One region of the Thalassolituus hydrocarboniclasticus genome, then DNA from elsewhere that is predicted to be linked to it. Evidence: predicted binding sites of a transcription regulator. Region 1 holds the regulator's gene; each other region holds the start of a gene.
What was found. The regulator FNR, encoded in region 1, switches genes on or off when oxygen is low (the NO sensors DNR and NnrR bind a similar motif). The targets are predictions, from matches to a motif close to TTGATNTANATCAA.
Positions count from the first base shown of each region.

Region 2: a site for FNR is predicted at 1,981-1,994, ahead of HUF19_RS11880 (FeoA family protein). Genes of this name have one in related genera too.
Region 3: a site for FNR is predicted at 3,642-3,655, ahead of ccoM (cytochrome c oxidase subunit CcoM). Genes of this name have one in related genera too.

Region 1 is NZ_CP054475.1:2,277,904-2,282,685, reverse strand. Features, by position in the region: gene ttcA (tRNA 2-thiocytidine(32) synthetase TtcA) at 1-474, opposite strand, end outside; gene HUF19_RS10015 (hypothetical protein) at 597-1,091, opposite strand; gene fnr (fumarate/nitrate reduction transcriptional regulator Fnr) at 1,347-2,114, opposite strand; gene HUF19_RS10005 (sulfite exporter TauE/SafE family protein) at 2,200-2,862, opposite strand; gene ccoS (cbb3-type cytochrome oxidase assembly protein CcoS) at 2,859-3,053, opposite strand; gene HUF19_RS09995 (heavy metal translocating P-type ATPase) at 3,057-4,782, opposite strand, start outside.
Region 2 is NZ_CP054475.1:2,659,381-2,664,162, forward strand. Features, by position in the region: gene HUF19_RS11870 (ribonuclease R family protein) at 1-1,140, shown strand, start outside; gene HUF19_RS11875 (hypothetical protein) at 1,250-1,717, opposite strand; gene HUF19_RS11880 (FeoA family protein) at 2,086-2,325, shown strand; gene feoB (Fe(2+) transporter permease subunit FeoB) at 2,322-4,616, shown strand; gene HUF19_RS11890 (inorganic phosphate transporter) at 4,760-4,782, shown strand, end outside.
Region 3 is NZ_CP054475.1:863,513-868,294, reverse strand. Features, by position in the region: gene mrdA (penicillin-binding protein 2) at 1-413, shown strand, start outside; gene rodA (rod shape-determining protein RodA) at 413-1,555, shown strand; gene mltB (lytic murein transglycosylase B) at 1,567-2,541, shown strand; gene HUF19_RS18330 (septal ring lytic transglycosylase RlpA family protein) at 2,538-3,311, shown strand; gene ccoM (cytochrome c oxidase subunit CcoM) at 3,414-3,533, opposite strand; gene HUF19_RS03750 (tetratricopeptide repeat protein) at 3,895-4,782, shown strand, end outside.

The DNA of each region.
Region 1 (4,782 bases):
GAACAGGGTTTCGATAATGTCGTCGCGGTGATGACCAAGGGCAATTTTGTTCGCACCGATGCTTTCGGCAAAGCCGTACAGGGTGCCGCGACGCAGGCGTGAGCACAGACTGCAGGTGGTTTTACCTTCCGGAATGATCTCTTTCACCACGCTGTAGGTATCTTTCTCAACGATGTGATACTCAATGCCCAGTTTGCTCAGGTATTCCGGCAACACATGTTCAGGAAATCCGGGCTGCTTCTGATCCATATTCACCGCCACGATATCAAAGTGAATCGGTGCGCTTTTCTGCAGGCTTAACAGAATGTCGAGCATGGTGTACGAATCTTTACCGCCGGACAGGCAAACCATGACCTTATCGCCGTCTTCGATCATGCGGTAGTCTTCGATGGCCTTGCCGACATTACGGCGCAGGCGCTTCTGCAGTTTGTTGAACTCGAGTTGCTCTTTGCGCTCGGCAGCGGATTCGATCATAAAAACACCCTGAATAATTGCGCCCGCTTTATAGCAGAATGCACCGGGTGAAGGAACCGCCTGCACAGGTCAGGCAGTTAAAAAGGAGAGGTATTCAGGCGTTTTCAGGACCGTGAGCCTGCTCAGGCTGCACGGTCGAGCAGGGCGGTGGCGGCGCCGAAACTGGCGCAGAACTCTTCAATGCTGACGCCGCTGCGCGGATGGTAAAAACGCTTCCATAAACGTGCGAGCTGCTCTGGGGTGGCATCCGCAGGAAGAACAAAATCCTCATTGCGGGCGTAGATAAACCAGGCAATAGCGGTGGCATAAGACAGATTAGTGGTCAGCTCAGCGTGAGGATGACTGAGAAAATCATGCTGGCTGGCCAGGCCGCGCACGGTGCTGGCCAGTTCCGGCTGTTGCGCCAGATAAGCGTCCCATACATGTCGGTGGGTCAGACTGTGAATGCGGTAAATGCCCAGCGCCCGTTGACCGGCGGCTTTGAGGTGCGAGCCAAGAGCCGATTCCTGAGCCGCAGTTGCCAGCAGCAGGGCAGAAGCCATCGGATTGGTTACGCCGATGCGTTGCAGGGTTGGCTGGATGACCCAGCGGGTCAGTTCGTTTGCGCAGATGCCCATAGTCACCTCCATATACGTCATATCGGCTGAATGACGTTGTTTCTGCAATCTTAGATCAGATTATTTTATCTGCTGCGGTTTTATACCAATTGCCAATAGAGCGTTTGGAAACCGGCGCCAGAAAAACCACAACGGTTCAGCCTTTATTCTGGTGAAAGCATTTCCCGTACCAGAGGGCGTCGGGTCAGCAGGCGGGCATAAAAAAACCGGCCAGAGGCCGGTTTTTTAGCTTTTTTGCTGTGCCTGCTCCGGCACTTACTCTTGCGGGTGAGCAGCACACTCTTTTTCGGTATTCAGGCCCGCCAGTTCATACAGCATATCGGCGTCCTGCAGGATCACTTCTTTGCCCTGGGTTTCGATCAGCCCGTTTTTCTGGAAGCGGGTAAACACGCGGCTGATGGTTTCAACCGCCAGGCCCAGATAGTTACTGATATCGACCCGCGACATCGGCAGACGGAAATGACTGGCCGAGAAACCACGACGTGAATAGCGCTGGGAAATATCAATCAGGAAGGAAGCTACGCGCTCTTCGGCGTTCTTCTTGCTGAGCAGCAGCATCATGTTCTGATCATGACGGATTTCGGTGCCCATCGTGCGCATCAGCTGCTTACGCAGATCCGGCAGATCATCGGCCAGACTGTCGAGTTGCTGCAGCGGAATTTCACAGACGGTGGTGGTTTCCAGTGCTTTGGCGGTTAACGGGTAGTTGCCGTTATCGTAGCCGGCCAGGCCGACCAGCTCAGAGGCCAGGTGGAAACCGGTAATCTGTTCTTCGCCATTACTGGCCAGAGTGTAGGTTTTCAGCGCGCCGGTACGCACGGCAAATACAGACTGGAAAGGCTCGCCCTGCTGGAATAACAGCTGGCCTTTCTGAATCGGACGGCCGCGACGGATGATATCGTCGAGGCGCTCCATATCGGAATCGTTCAGAGACAATGGCAGACAAAGCGCATTCAGTGAGCAGGTCTGACAGTGTGGTTGAGTGCCCCGCAGTGGAGCAGGCGCAGCATGTGTCGTTTTCATGACTGATTCCTGAGTGAAACTCCATATACGGAGTATGTAACAAGTGCAGCAGTTGCGGCTATGTTCGGCATTAGCGTGCGATCTGTCAAGAAAGCAACCAGACCGATAGTGCAGTCCACAGTCCGAAGACGATCAGCAGTGTACCGGCAAGCTGACGCACGTGCTGGTTGCTTAATAAAGGGGTCAGTACGCTGGCCGCCAGTGTGCTGGCAAACAACGCCGGCAGGGTACCCAGACCAAAGGCGAACATCGCGGCGGCCCCCAGTAACGGCTGGCCATTGGCTGCCACCCAGCTTAACGTGCTGTAAATCAGGCCGCAGGGCAACCACCCCCAGAGCATGCCCAGCCAGAAACGGTCGAGCGCACGCGGGGATTGCATAAAGCGGCGGGTCAGAGGTTGCAGGTATTTCCAGATGCCCTGTCCCAGCTGTTCAATACGGGTCAGCAGCAGTGACCAGCGGGCGATATACAGACCCATCAGAATCAGCATCAGCGCGGCCAGGCTGCGCAGCGCCAGCATCAGCCACTGATGCTGGCTCTGTAACCACAGGCCCGCGCTGGCAACAAGCAGACCGGCAATGCTGTAACTCAGAATCCGGCCGCCGTTAAACAGCAGGGTGACACGGACACGCTGCGTCCCGGCCTGGCTACCCATAGCGGCGGCGATACCGCCGCACATCACCAGGCAGTGGCTGGAGCCAAACAGGCCCAGCAGGAAGGCGGTCAGCAGCGACAGCGGTTCAATCATGGCTTGTCAGACGGAGTCTGATCGCTGTCGTCATGGTGGCGACTGAGCGGCTCATCGTCATCAAACAGAATACGGTGGGCGGGGGATTCCATATCTTCAAACTGGCCGCTCTTCACCGCCCAGAAAAAGATCAGCACGGCAATGCCGATCAGCAGCAGCGACAGTGGCACCAGCACGTAAATGATATCCATCGATCACACCTCAGAAGATTGGGGAGCTGGCAGGCGGTTCAGGCGCAGGGCATTGGTGACGACCAGCAGCGAACTGAAAGACATACCAATGGCCGCGGCCCAGGGCGGAACAAAGCCTGCGGCTGCCACCGGCAGAGCGATGAGATTGTACAGCAAAGACCAGCTGATGTTCTGCGCAATAATACGGCGGGTTTTCACCGCGCCGTCCAACGCCGTCAGCAGGGTTTCCAGGCGGCCATTGGTGAGCATGGCGTCGGCGTTGGTCTTGGCCAGATCGGTGGCTTCATTAACCGCCAGAGCAATATCAGCACCGGCCAGCACCGGCACATCGTTAATACCGTCACCCACCATCATGACCCGCTCACCGGCCTGCTGCCAGGCGCGCACTGCGGCCAGTTTCTGTTCCGGTGAGACGCCGGTCTGCAGATCTGTGATGCCGAGCGCATTGGCAACGGTCTGGCCTGATGCGCCGGGGTCGCCGGTCAGCAGGGAAACGGCAATGCCACGCTGCTGCAGACCGCTGATGATGGCCGCGGCGTTACGGCGCAGACTGTCGTTCAGGCGTACCCAGGCCAGCGGTTGCTGATCGCTGGCGAGCAACAGCCACTGACCGGCTGCAGCCGGGTCGGGAAGCGCTAAGTCTGCTGCGGGCCAGGCGTAGTCCGCGCGGCCAAAACGCAGGGTCAGACCGTTCCACTGGCCGCAGATTCCCTGACCGGCGGTTTGTTCGGTGTTCTCTACGGCAGCTGCTTTTATGGCACGGAAAGCGCGGGCAATAGGGTGGGTCGAGTGTTTCTCCAGACCGGCGATCAGCGCCAGCACCTGGGTTTCATCCAGATCAGCCAGGGTTTCAACCTGTTCCAGCGTCAGTTTGCCCTGGGTCAGGGTGCCGGTTTTATCGAACACCACGCGGTTAACCTGTGGCAACACCTCAAGCACATGGCCTTTGCTGATCAGCAGGCCGCGTTCGCGCAGGGCTGCCGTGGCGGCCGTCAGTGCGGTCGGCGTAGCCAGTGACAGCGCACAGGGGCAGGTGACAACCAGTACGCTGAGGGCAATAAAGAAGGCGTGCTCATCGCCCTGCAGCCACCAGAACGTAAATACCGAGCTGGAGACAATCAGCACCGCGGCCACGAAATGGCTGGCAATTTTGTCGGCCAGCAGCGCCGCGCGTGGCTTCTCCTGCTGGGCGCGGTCCATCAGGCGCATGATGGTCGATAACTGCGCTTCAGCGCCGGTCGCGGTAACCTTCATCAGCAGCGGACTTTCAACGTTAAAGGTGCCGCCGATCAGCCGGTCACCGGCTTTTTTGCTGATCGGCAGGTATTCGCCGGTCAGTGCCGCTTCGTCAACCGAGCTGCGGCCTTCAATGACAACACCATCGGCGGGAATGGCATGGCCGGGTTTCAGGCGCAGCACATCACCGATACGGATATCTTCACTGGCTATAATCTGCTCAACACCGTCGTCACCGACCCGCAAAGCAATGTTGGGCAGCAACGTCAGCAGGTTATTACCGGCTTTGCCCATGCGGTGGCGGGCGCGCATCTCCAGAAAGCGGCCAAGCAGCAGGAAGAAGGTGAACATACAGACTGAGTCGAAATAGACCTCAATGCCCTGATTGAAGGTGCTCCAGATACTTGAGCAGAAGGCGAGGATAATCGCCAGCGAGACCGGCACGTCCATCGTCAGATGGCGGGTTTTCAGGTCGCGCAGGGCGGCGGTAAAG
Region 2 (4,782 bases), 380 kb from region 1:
CAGGTTGTTCCTATGCTGCCGCCGGAATTGTCTGAACAGTTGTGCTCGCTGCAGGCTGACCAGCTGCGTCCGGCCATGGCGGTTGAACTGCGTATCGGTGAAGCCGGCGAGATTGAACAGATTCATATCTATAACGCCAGCATACGCAGCCGCGCCAAACTCAGTTACAACCAGGTTGCACAATTAATTGATGGCGAAAGCAGTGATATTCCGGCCGAACTGCATGGTCACCTGGTGCATCTGGATAACTGTGCCCGCGCACTGGCCGCCTTCCGTAAGAACCACTGCCTGGTAATGGAAGACCGTCCGGATTTCAAACTGGTTACCGATGAACAGGGCAAAGTGAAAGACATCGTCCGTATCGAACGTAATCAGGCACACCGTCTGGTAGAAGAATGCATGCTGGCCTGTAACCGTGCGGTTGCCGGTTGGCTGGCAGAAAAAGGCAGTGGCTTCTTTATTGAGCACGCCGGTGTCCGTACTGAACGCCAGGGCGAAGTGGCGGCGTTATTAAAAGAACATCTGCCGCTGGAGAAAAAACCCAGCCTGAATAGCCTGGAAGATTACGTCAGCCTGATGCAGCAGGCGGATGCCAGCAACAGCGACTTACCATTGCGTATGATTATCAGCCGCCAGCTTGAGCGCAGTAATTTATCGCTGGATGCCAAGCCGCATATGGGGCTGGGCTTTGCGCACTACACCACTTTTACGTCACCGTTGCGCAAGTACAACGACCTGCTGATTCACCGCATTGTTAAAGCCTTGCTGACCGAAAGCAGCGTACAACTGCCGGATGAAAGTATTCTGCTGAATATCCAGAGTGCGCAGAGCAATGCTCGCATGGCCGCTAATCAGGCAGAAACCTGGCTGAAACTTTTGTGGCTTGCGCAACAGGATAAAGAGCAACTGTACGACGCCAGCATTGTGCATATGAACTCAACCGGCTTCACTGTTCGTCTGGATAATACCGGCATAGAAGGAACAATCGACCGCCGTAAGGCCGGTAACGGCTGGACCTTTGAAACCAAAACGCTGACCCATCGCAACGAAGAACAACGCTTTGTCCTTGGTCAGGCCGTACGGGTTAAACTGGCAGACGTGCAACCTCAGGCTCGTATCGCCCGCTTTGTATTGGCATAAAAACAGTTAAGGCACCTCTGAATAATTCAGAGGTGCCTTAGTCTCTGTAACAGATAATAAAAAAGGGAGCTGAGCTCCCTTTTTTATTAATCGCTAATCACTGTATGGATTAATCGATTTTCCAGGTACGAACAACGGCAAAACCGTGCAGCTCGATCCATTCGTCCAATTGACGTGGATTACGCTTAATCTTTTCCACTTTTTCCTGAGTGGCCGGATTACGGTAAGTACCTACCGGCAGCTTTGGTTTTGGCAGAGAAGATTCTTTCTCTGCTTTAGCCGCTTTAGGTCCGCGTGGTGCAGTGCGGGCAAAGTGCTTTTTCAGGTTGTTATAAATAGAAGAAGGATTGTCCTGCTTAGCCATGCCAAGCAGCCATGCTTCGATCTGTTCTGAGCGGGAAACGTACAGCTCTTCTTCCGTCAGACGGTTCTGATTGCACAGGCGCTTAATGGTAAGGTCAAACTCTTTCAGACCTTCCAGCTTATGTTCCTGGTCTTTACGCAGCTGCTCCAGTTCCTGAATTTTTTGCTGGTGCTGTTTAATCTGCTTATCAATATCAATATCAAATACGCTCACTACTTAACCTCAGTGCGTTAACGGCATAACCAAAAGATTGATATCTGCAGGTGAGATATCAATACTAAAAACAGGGAATTATCACGGACTATTACGGCAAGCACCGTACAGTTCAGGGATATTATCTACACGGCGATTATAACGGCGCAGATCCATCTTAAACAATAAATAAAATTCAATATATAAATGACAACAGACTGTTTTATAAATATACACCTATCGCAAAGGAACTTATTCAATAAATCGCTATAAATAGCCGGATTTTGTCATGGAGCAACGGAAGCGCCGAATAAGCATGTTGAGCCCTTGTACTATCAAATGATAAACATTATCATCTTTTCTGTTTATTTCCTTCCCGCCGGATCAGCATGACATCGCAAACTCTTGATCAGCTCAGCGTTGGTACTCAGGCCCGTATAATCGGATTCACTGCAACCGAAGCCAACTTCCGCCGCAAACTGCTGGCGCTGGGATTAATGCCGGGTGCTCAGATTGAAGTACGGCGCTTCGCTCCATTAGGTGATCCGATGCAGATTCAGCTGCGTGGCGCCTCTGTCAGCCTGCGCAAGCAGGAAGCCTCCATTATTCAGGTAGAAGTCATCGTATGAACCGAGCTGTTATTGGTGTCATCGGCAATCCGAACTGCGGAAAAACCACCCTGTTCAACGCCCTGACCGGTGCCAAACAAAAAGTGGGCAACTGGCCTGGCGTAACCGTTGAGCGTAAAGAAGGTAATCTGGTATTGCGCGGTGTCAGCCATAAGCTGGTCGACCTGCCCGGCACCTACGCCCTCGACAGTCACGACGATGAACTGTCGACCGATGAAAAAATTGCGCGCGAATTTGCCTTAAGCGGCGAAGCCCAGCTGATCATTAATATCCTTGATGCCAGCAACCTTGAACGTAACCTGTTCTTAACCTCACAGTTACTGGATATGGGCGTACCGGTTGTCTGTGCCGTTAATATGCTCGATGTTGCCGAGCGCGAAGGCATCCATGTTGATACTCAGCTGCTGGCGCAACAACTCGGTGTGCCGGTGGTACCTATTGTCGCCTCTACCGGGCGTGGCATCGAAGAGTTATGCCGCATTCTGGCCCATCATCTGGAACATGCCACTGTTGCCACGCCACTGCTGCGACTGGATACCGACTTTGAGCAGGCCGTTAACCAGCTGAAAGAACAGCTGCAGGGAGCCGTCGCCAATCCGTTCTGGAGCGCCACCCGTGTTCTGGAGAACGATATTTACGCCAGCGAAGTGCTGCCTGAAGAGCGCCGTTCTGCCGTGCTGGCATTAGCCCAGCAACTGCGTCAGTCGCTGGAGCAACAGCATGGTCAGCCGATTGACGTATTAATGGCCAACAGCCGTTACCGCTCGATTCAGCATATTCTGCAGCAATCTCTGACGATCAATACCAAAGGCCGCACCCTGAGTGAGCGTATCGACGACTGGGTACTGAACCGCTGGCTGGGTATACCGTTCTTTTTTGGCGTGATGTACCTGATGTTTACCTTCGCCATTAACATTGGTGGTGCCTTTATCGATTTCTTTGATATCGCCTTTGCCACCGTATTTGTCGATGGCACCCATTATCTGCTGGATGGCATCGGCGCCCCGCAATGGCTGGCAACCCTGCTGGCCGATGGTCTCGGGGGTGGTATTCAGCTGGTTGCTACCTTTATTCCGGTGATCGGCGGACTGTATCTGTTTTTATCGGTAATCGAAGATTCCGGCTATATGGCCCGCGCGGCCTTTGTGATGGATCGCCTGATGCGCGCCGTCGGCCTGCCGGGTAAATCCTTTGTGCCGCTGATTGTCGGTTTCGGCTGTAACGTACCGGCGGTAATGGCCGCACGCACCATGGATACCCATAAAGACCGCCTGCTCACCATTGCCATGGCACCTTTTATGTCCTGTGGCGCACGCCTGTCGGTGTATGCCCTGTTTGCCGCCGCGTTCTTTACTGAAAACGGTGCTTTTATGGTGTTCAGCCTTTATGTGCTGGGTATTGTGATGGCCCTGCTGACCGGTATTGCGCTGAAGAACACGCTGTTCAAACCGGATCTGACGCCCTTTGTTATGGAGCTGCCGGCTTACCATATCCCGACGGTGAAAGGCATTCTGATCAAAACCTGGGAGCGGCTGAAGTCCTTCTGTCTGCGCGCCGGTAAAACCATTATCACCGTGGTGGTGGTGCTGAGTTTCCTTAACTCACTGGGCAGTGACGGTTCATTCGGCAACCAGAATAAAGAAAACTCGGTGCTGTCGAAAATTGCTCATGTGATTACCCCGGTCTTTACCCCGCTGGGTGTACAGGAAGATAACTGGGCCGCCACCGTCGGCATTATCACTGGTATCTTCGCCAAAGAAGCTGTGGTGGGCACACTGGATGCGTTGTACAGCCCGGAAACAACCGCTGACAGTGAATACTCGCTCAGCGCCGGGCTGCTGGAAGCACTGCAAACCATTCCGGATAATTTTGCCGGCATCGCCGACAATCTGCTTGATCCGCTCGGCCTGAGCCTGATCAGCGCCGACCAGGGTGAAGAACAAGGAGTACACGTTACGACCTTCTCTACCATGGATGCGCTGTTTGGCAGCCAGCTGGCCGCCTTCTCTTATCTGGTATTCGTTCTGCTGTACACTCCTTGCGTGGCAACCCTCGGCGCCATGGCCAGAGAGGCCGGTCTGCGCTGGATGCTGTTTGTTGCCGGCTGGAGTACCGGTCTGGCGTATACCACCGCAGTGATCGTCTATCAGCTGGGCAGCCTGTCTCAGCACCCGCTCAGCTCCTTGCTGTGGGTTGGTGGCAGCCTTGCCTTTATCGTTCTCAGCCTGTGGCAGATGCGCCGCTACGGCCAGAAGCACAGCGCCCGCCTGATTCCGCTGACTCCCGTCTGATTTTCTGTCATTCCCCTGTGCTGCCAGCTGGCAGCACAGCCAGACCTTTTTTGACAAAAGTTCCCCGTCAACTAAGAAACAAGTTCTAGGCACTTCGCCATGCCTGCGTTAGAATGCGCGCGCTTTTTTTCGAGGAGTTCACAATGGAACTTATAGCCGACCAGGG
Region 3 (4,782 bases), 1.4 Mb from region 1:
TACCGCGTCTGATTCTGGCGCACAACGATATCGAGGATGAAATTCCGCATGGCGATATCGCCGATATTCAGTTGAAAAACCCGCAGGACTGGGAGCAGATGTATCACGCCATGGAACAGGTGATCAACGGTACCCACGGTACTGCACGACGCCTGCGGAGCAAGCTGCGCTACCCGATTGCCGGTAAAACCGGGACGGCACAGGTCGTGGGGATCAAACAGGATGAAGAATACGACTCCGAATCCCTGCGCGAACGCTGGCGTGATCACGCGCTCTTTATTGCTTTTGCACCGGTAGAAAACCCGGAGATTGCCATTGCCGTGGTGATCGAAAATGGTGAATCTGCTGGCCGTACTGCAGGCCCGATCGCGCAAAGCATTATTAACGAATACCTCGGAGGCGCAGAAGGCTAGTGGCTAATACCGATTTCAGCCGCACCATGGGCGGCCACCACCAGCATGGGTTTGATCGCAGCCGCGCCTGGTTTGAGCGCATGCACATTGACCTGATTCTGTTCCTGCTGATTCTGCTGCTGGCCGGCTGCGGCTTGCTGATCCTGTACAGCGGCAGCGGTCAGGATATGACCATGGTCAAACGTCAGGGGCTGCATTTTCTGATCGGTTTTATCGTCCTGATTGTCACAGCCCAGTTTCCGCCGCGCTTTTACCAGACAGTGGCTCCCTGGGCTTTTGCCATCGGTGTTATCGCCCTCATCGGCGTACTGGTCATGGGCGTTGGTGCGAAAGGCGCGCAACGCTGGCTGGAGTTACCCGGCTTACCACGCTTTCAGCCTTCCGAGCTGGTTAAGCTGGCCCTGCCGTTAACCGTCGCCTGGTATATGTCAACCCGGCCGGTACCGCCACGCCTTTTCGATTTATTTAAAGCGATGATCATTATCGGTCTGCCGACGATTCTGATTCTGAAACAGCCCGATCTCGGTACCTCTATTCTGATCAGCGCGTCCGGTATTCTGGTTTTATTTTTTGCCGGCATGTCCTGGGCATTAATACTGTCAATGATCGGCATTGTCGCAGCATGTGCACCACTGATGTGGTTTTTTGTAATGCGTGAATATCAGAAACAACGCGTTCTGACTTTCCTCAATCCGGAAAGCGATCCACTCGGTTCCGGCTGGAATATTATTCAGTCAAAAACAGCTATCGGTTCCGGCGGTATCGACGGTAAAGGTTTTTTGCAGGGTACCCAGTCACAGCTTGAGTTTTTGCCGGAAAGCCATACCGATTTTATTATCGCCGTACTGGCAGAAGAGCTCGGCCTGATTGGCGTACTGGCGCTGCTGACACTGTATTTTCTGATTATTATGCGTTGCCTGTATCTTTCGTCTCGCTGTGAAACTTTATTCGGCCGTTTGTTGTCCGGTAGTCTGGCCGTTACGTTTTTTATCTATGTATTCGTAAACATAGGTATGGTCAGTGGCATATTACCAGTGGTCGGCGTACCCTTACCGCTGGTGAGCTACGGTGGCACCTCAGTAGTCAGCCTGCTGACCGCGTTCGGTTTAATTATGTCCATGTACACCCACCGGCAGAATTAGGATACAGATTTATGCGTTTTTTCCGTGACACCCTGAGTAAATTAAGCAGCGCTTTATTGTTATGCGCCACCCTGCCCGTTTCCGCAGCTTACGATCAGCACCCGCGCAGTGAAGAATTTATTGCCGAAGCCAGCAAAGAATACAAAATTGATCCGGCCGAGATCCGCACCTGGCTGAACCATGCCGAAAAACTTGATTCCGTTCTTGAAGCCATTGCCCGTCCTGCCGAAAAAGTTAAAGAGTGGGACGAATATCAGGATATTTTCCTGACGAAAAAGCGCATCAGTGCCGGTAAAGCTTTTATTCAGGAACACGCAGACTTACTGCAACAGGCCGAACAAAAATTTGGTGTTGATAAGCACATTATTGCCGCCATCATCGGTGTAGAAACGTTTTATGGAACCCGCCAGGGAAATTATCGCGTACTCGATTCCCTCGCCACACTGGCGTTTGACTATCCGCAACGGCCACTGTTCTGGCGCGAATTAAAAGCATTCTTTGCTCTCGCCCGCGATGAAAAAATCGACCCGGCCACCGTCAAAGGTTCTTATGCCGGCGCCATGGGTTATGGCCAGTTTATTCCGACCAGCTTCCTGCACTATGCCGTCGACGCTGACAACGATGGTAAGCGCGATCTGTGGGGCAATCCTGCCGACGCAATTTTCAGCGTTGCCAACTACTTCAAACGCCACGGCTGGCGCAGCGGTGAGGCCGTTACCCAGCGGGTGCGTGTCAGTGGTAAAGAGTACGAAGAAATCGTCAACGACAGCCTGAAACCGAAATGGACAGTCGCAGAATTAAAAGCACTGGGCGTTGAGCCAACCGTTAAAATCGCCGATGACCGTTCGGCCAACCTGATCCGTCTGCAGGGAAAAGTCGGCGCTGAATTCTGGCTGGGCGAGCACAACTTCTATGTCATCACCCGCTACAATCACAGCCGTATGTATGCCATGGCCGTCTACCAGCTGAGTGAGGCGCTGCGTTGAGAGCGGTTACCTTTCTGCTGGCACTGACTCTGGTGCTGGCAGGCTGTGCTACCTCGCGCTATCAGCACGCCAGCGACTTCACGCCGGCAACCATCGCTGATATTCATACCCTGCCGGAACCGCAACCCAAAGCAGAACCGCGCAGCAGCATGGGCAATCCGCGCAGCTATCAGGTATTCGGCAAAGAATATCAGGTGATGGACAAGGCCGATAACTACAAAGAGCGCGGCATTGCTTCCTGGTATGGCATGAAATTTCATGGCCACCGTACGTCCAACGGTGAAATTTATGATGTTTACCAATTCACCGCCGCACACAAAACCCTGCCGCTGCCCAGCTATGTCCGTGTTACCCGGGTTGATAATGGCAAATCCATTATCGTACGGGTAAACGACCGTGGTCCCTTCCACGAAGGCCGTATCATCGACCTGTCCTATGCCGCCGCCGTCCGCCTTGGCATCAATAAAATGGGCACGGCCGTCGTTGATGTTGAAGTTGTCACCCCACCCCATGCCCACAGCGTACGCTGGGTACAGGTCAGCGCACTGTCAGATGCCGCAGCAGCACAGCGGTTGCAGGCCAGCCTGCAGCGTTCACTGGTACCTATGACCTGGCCGGTCAGTATCAGTACTCAGGATGGTGGAGCCGGCTTGCATAAAGTGCGGATAGGGCCAGTGCCGGAGGGGGATGATCTGCAGGCGGTGCTGGACCGGCTTAATCAGCTGAATATCCGCCAGCCACTGCTGCTGGCTGCTCATCAGCTGAACTGATCACAATAAAAAGACAAAAAAAGGGGCCATGACGATCAACATCAGGCCCAGAGGCAAGGTACTCAGCGCAGAAACAGTAAAACTAAAGCGTGTCGCTCCGGCTTATTCGCCAGTGCCGTGTTTTTCGATATCTTTCTTCACAGCCCAGTAAACACCGCCAAAGAAGGCGCAGGTCAGGGCAACGATAATCAGGCCGGAAAATACAACTTCATCCATAAACATAATGCTCACCTCTCAGTTAAGCCTTGCAGTTCGGGGCGGCAATGACTGCGTTGACTGCTTCATTGCGCTTGGTATGAAGTCACTTTAGCAAGGGGGCGGAAGGCAGAATTGATGTACATCAACGAAAAAATCACCCTGTAACGGGGTTGATGCAGAGCTTGATGCACATCAAATAACCACACAATTATCATGACTAATGGTGTGAACCTTGCTACTTAAATAAGAAGAAGATCAATAAAAATCCCGCTTTCTGCGGAGCTTTACCTGTTCTCTTTGTCGCCACGGACGCAGAGCACTTATTGGTATTTATCGTCAGGCAGTGCACACTAAGCAAACCGGCGACCATAAAGGACTCGACAAGGTGAAAGGACCCTTAACACAAGCTGCCTCACTGCTGTTGTGCGGATCATTGCTCTCCTCCCCCATGCTGCAGGCCGCTGAGCAGTCTGCAGCGGCTTTACCAGCCCCCCAAACAGCACCGGACGATGCCAATGACGAGTCCGTTCTGCCAACGCTGGCCGCCACCAATCAGCAACTGTCCCAGCTGGTTCAGCATCAGGACTACCAAAGTGCTTATCAACTGGCGCAGCCACTGCTCAGCCTTTACGAAGGCGACCCGGCCTTTGATTTTTACTACGCTTTCAGCGCCGCCCAGCTTGGTTACTTTAACGAGGCACTGTTCAGCTTCGAACGGCTTAGCAGCAACTACCCTGCTGTTGCCCGCTACCGTCTGGAGTTAGCACGCGCTTACTACTACCTCGGTAACTACGATGCCGCCGAACAGGAATTCCGTATTGTCATGGGTGCCAACCCACCCGCTCAGGTACGGGAAACCATTGACCAGTTCCTGCAGCGCATTCAGGAGCAGCGGCAAAGCGTGATGCCAGCCTGGGGCGGATTTGTATCCCTCAGCGGCGGCCATGATTCCAACTACAACACTGCCACCGACCTCAATGAGATCGACCTGCTTGATGGTCTGCTGACCGCCCGTCTGAGCAGCGATCAGCGCGCCAAAAGCAGTGGCTATTACCAACTGCGTGCTCAGGGCAGTTATATCAGCCCGCTGACCAGACGCAGTGCGGTTGATCTGCAGCTCGGTGCCAGCCGCAAAGACAACAGTGCCGACGACCTGTTTGATCTCGACAATGTCTACGTCAGCGGCGGCCTGCGTCTGCTCCGTGGCCGTCATAACCTGCGCTTCGGCGGCCGTTACAGCTATTACTGGCTGGGTCAGGAAGACCTGCTGTCC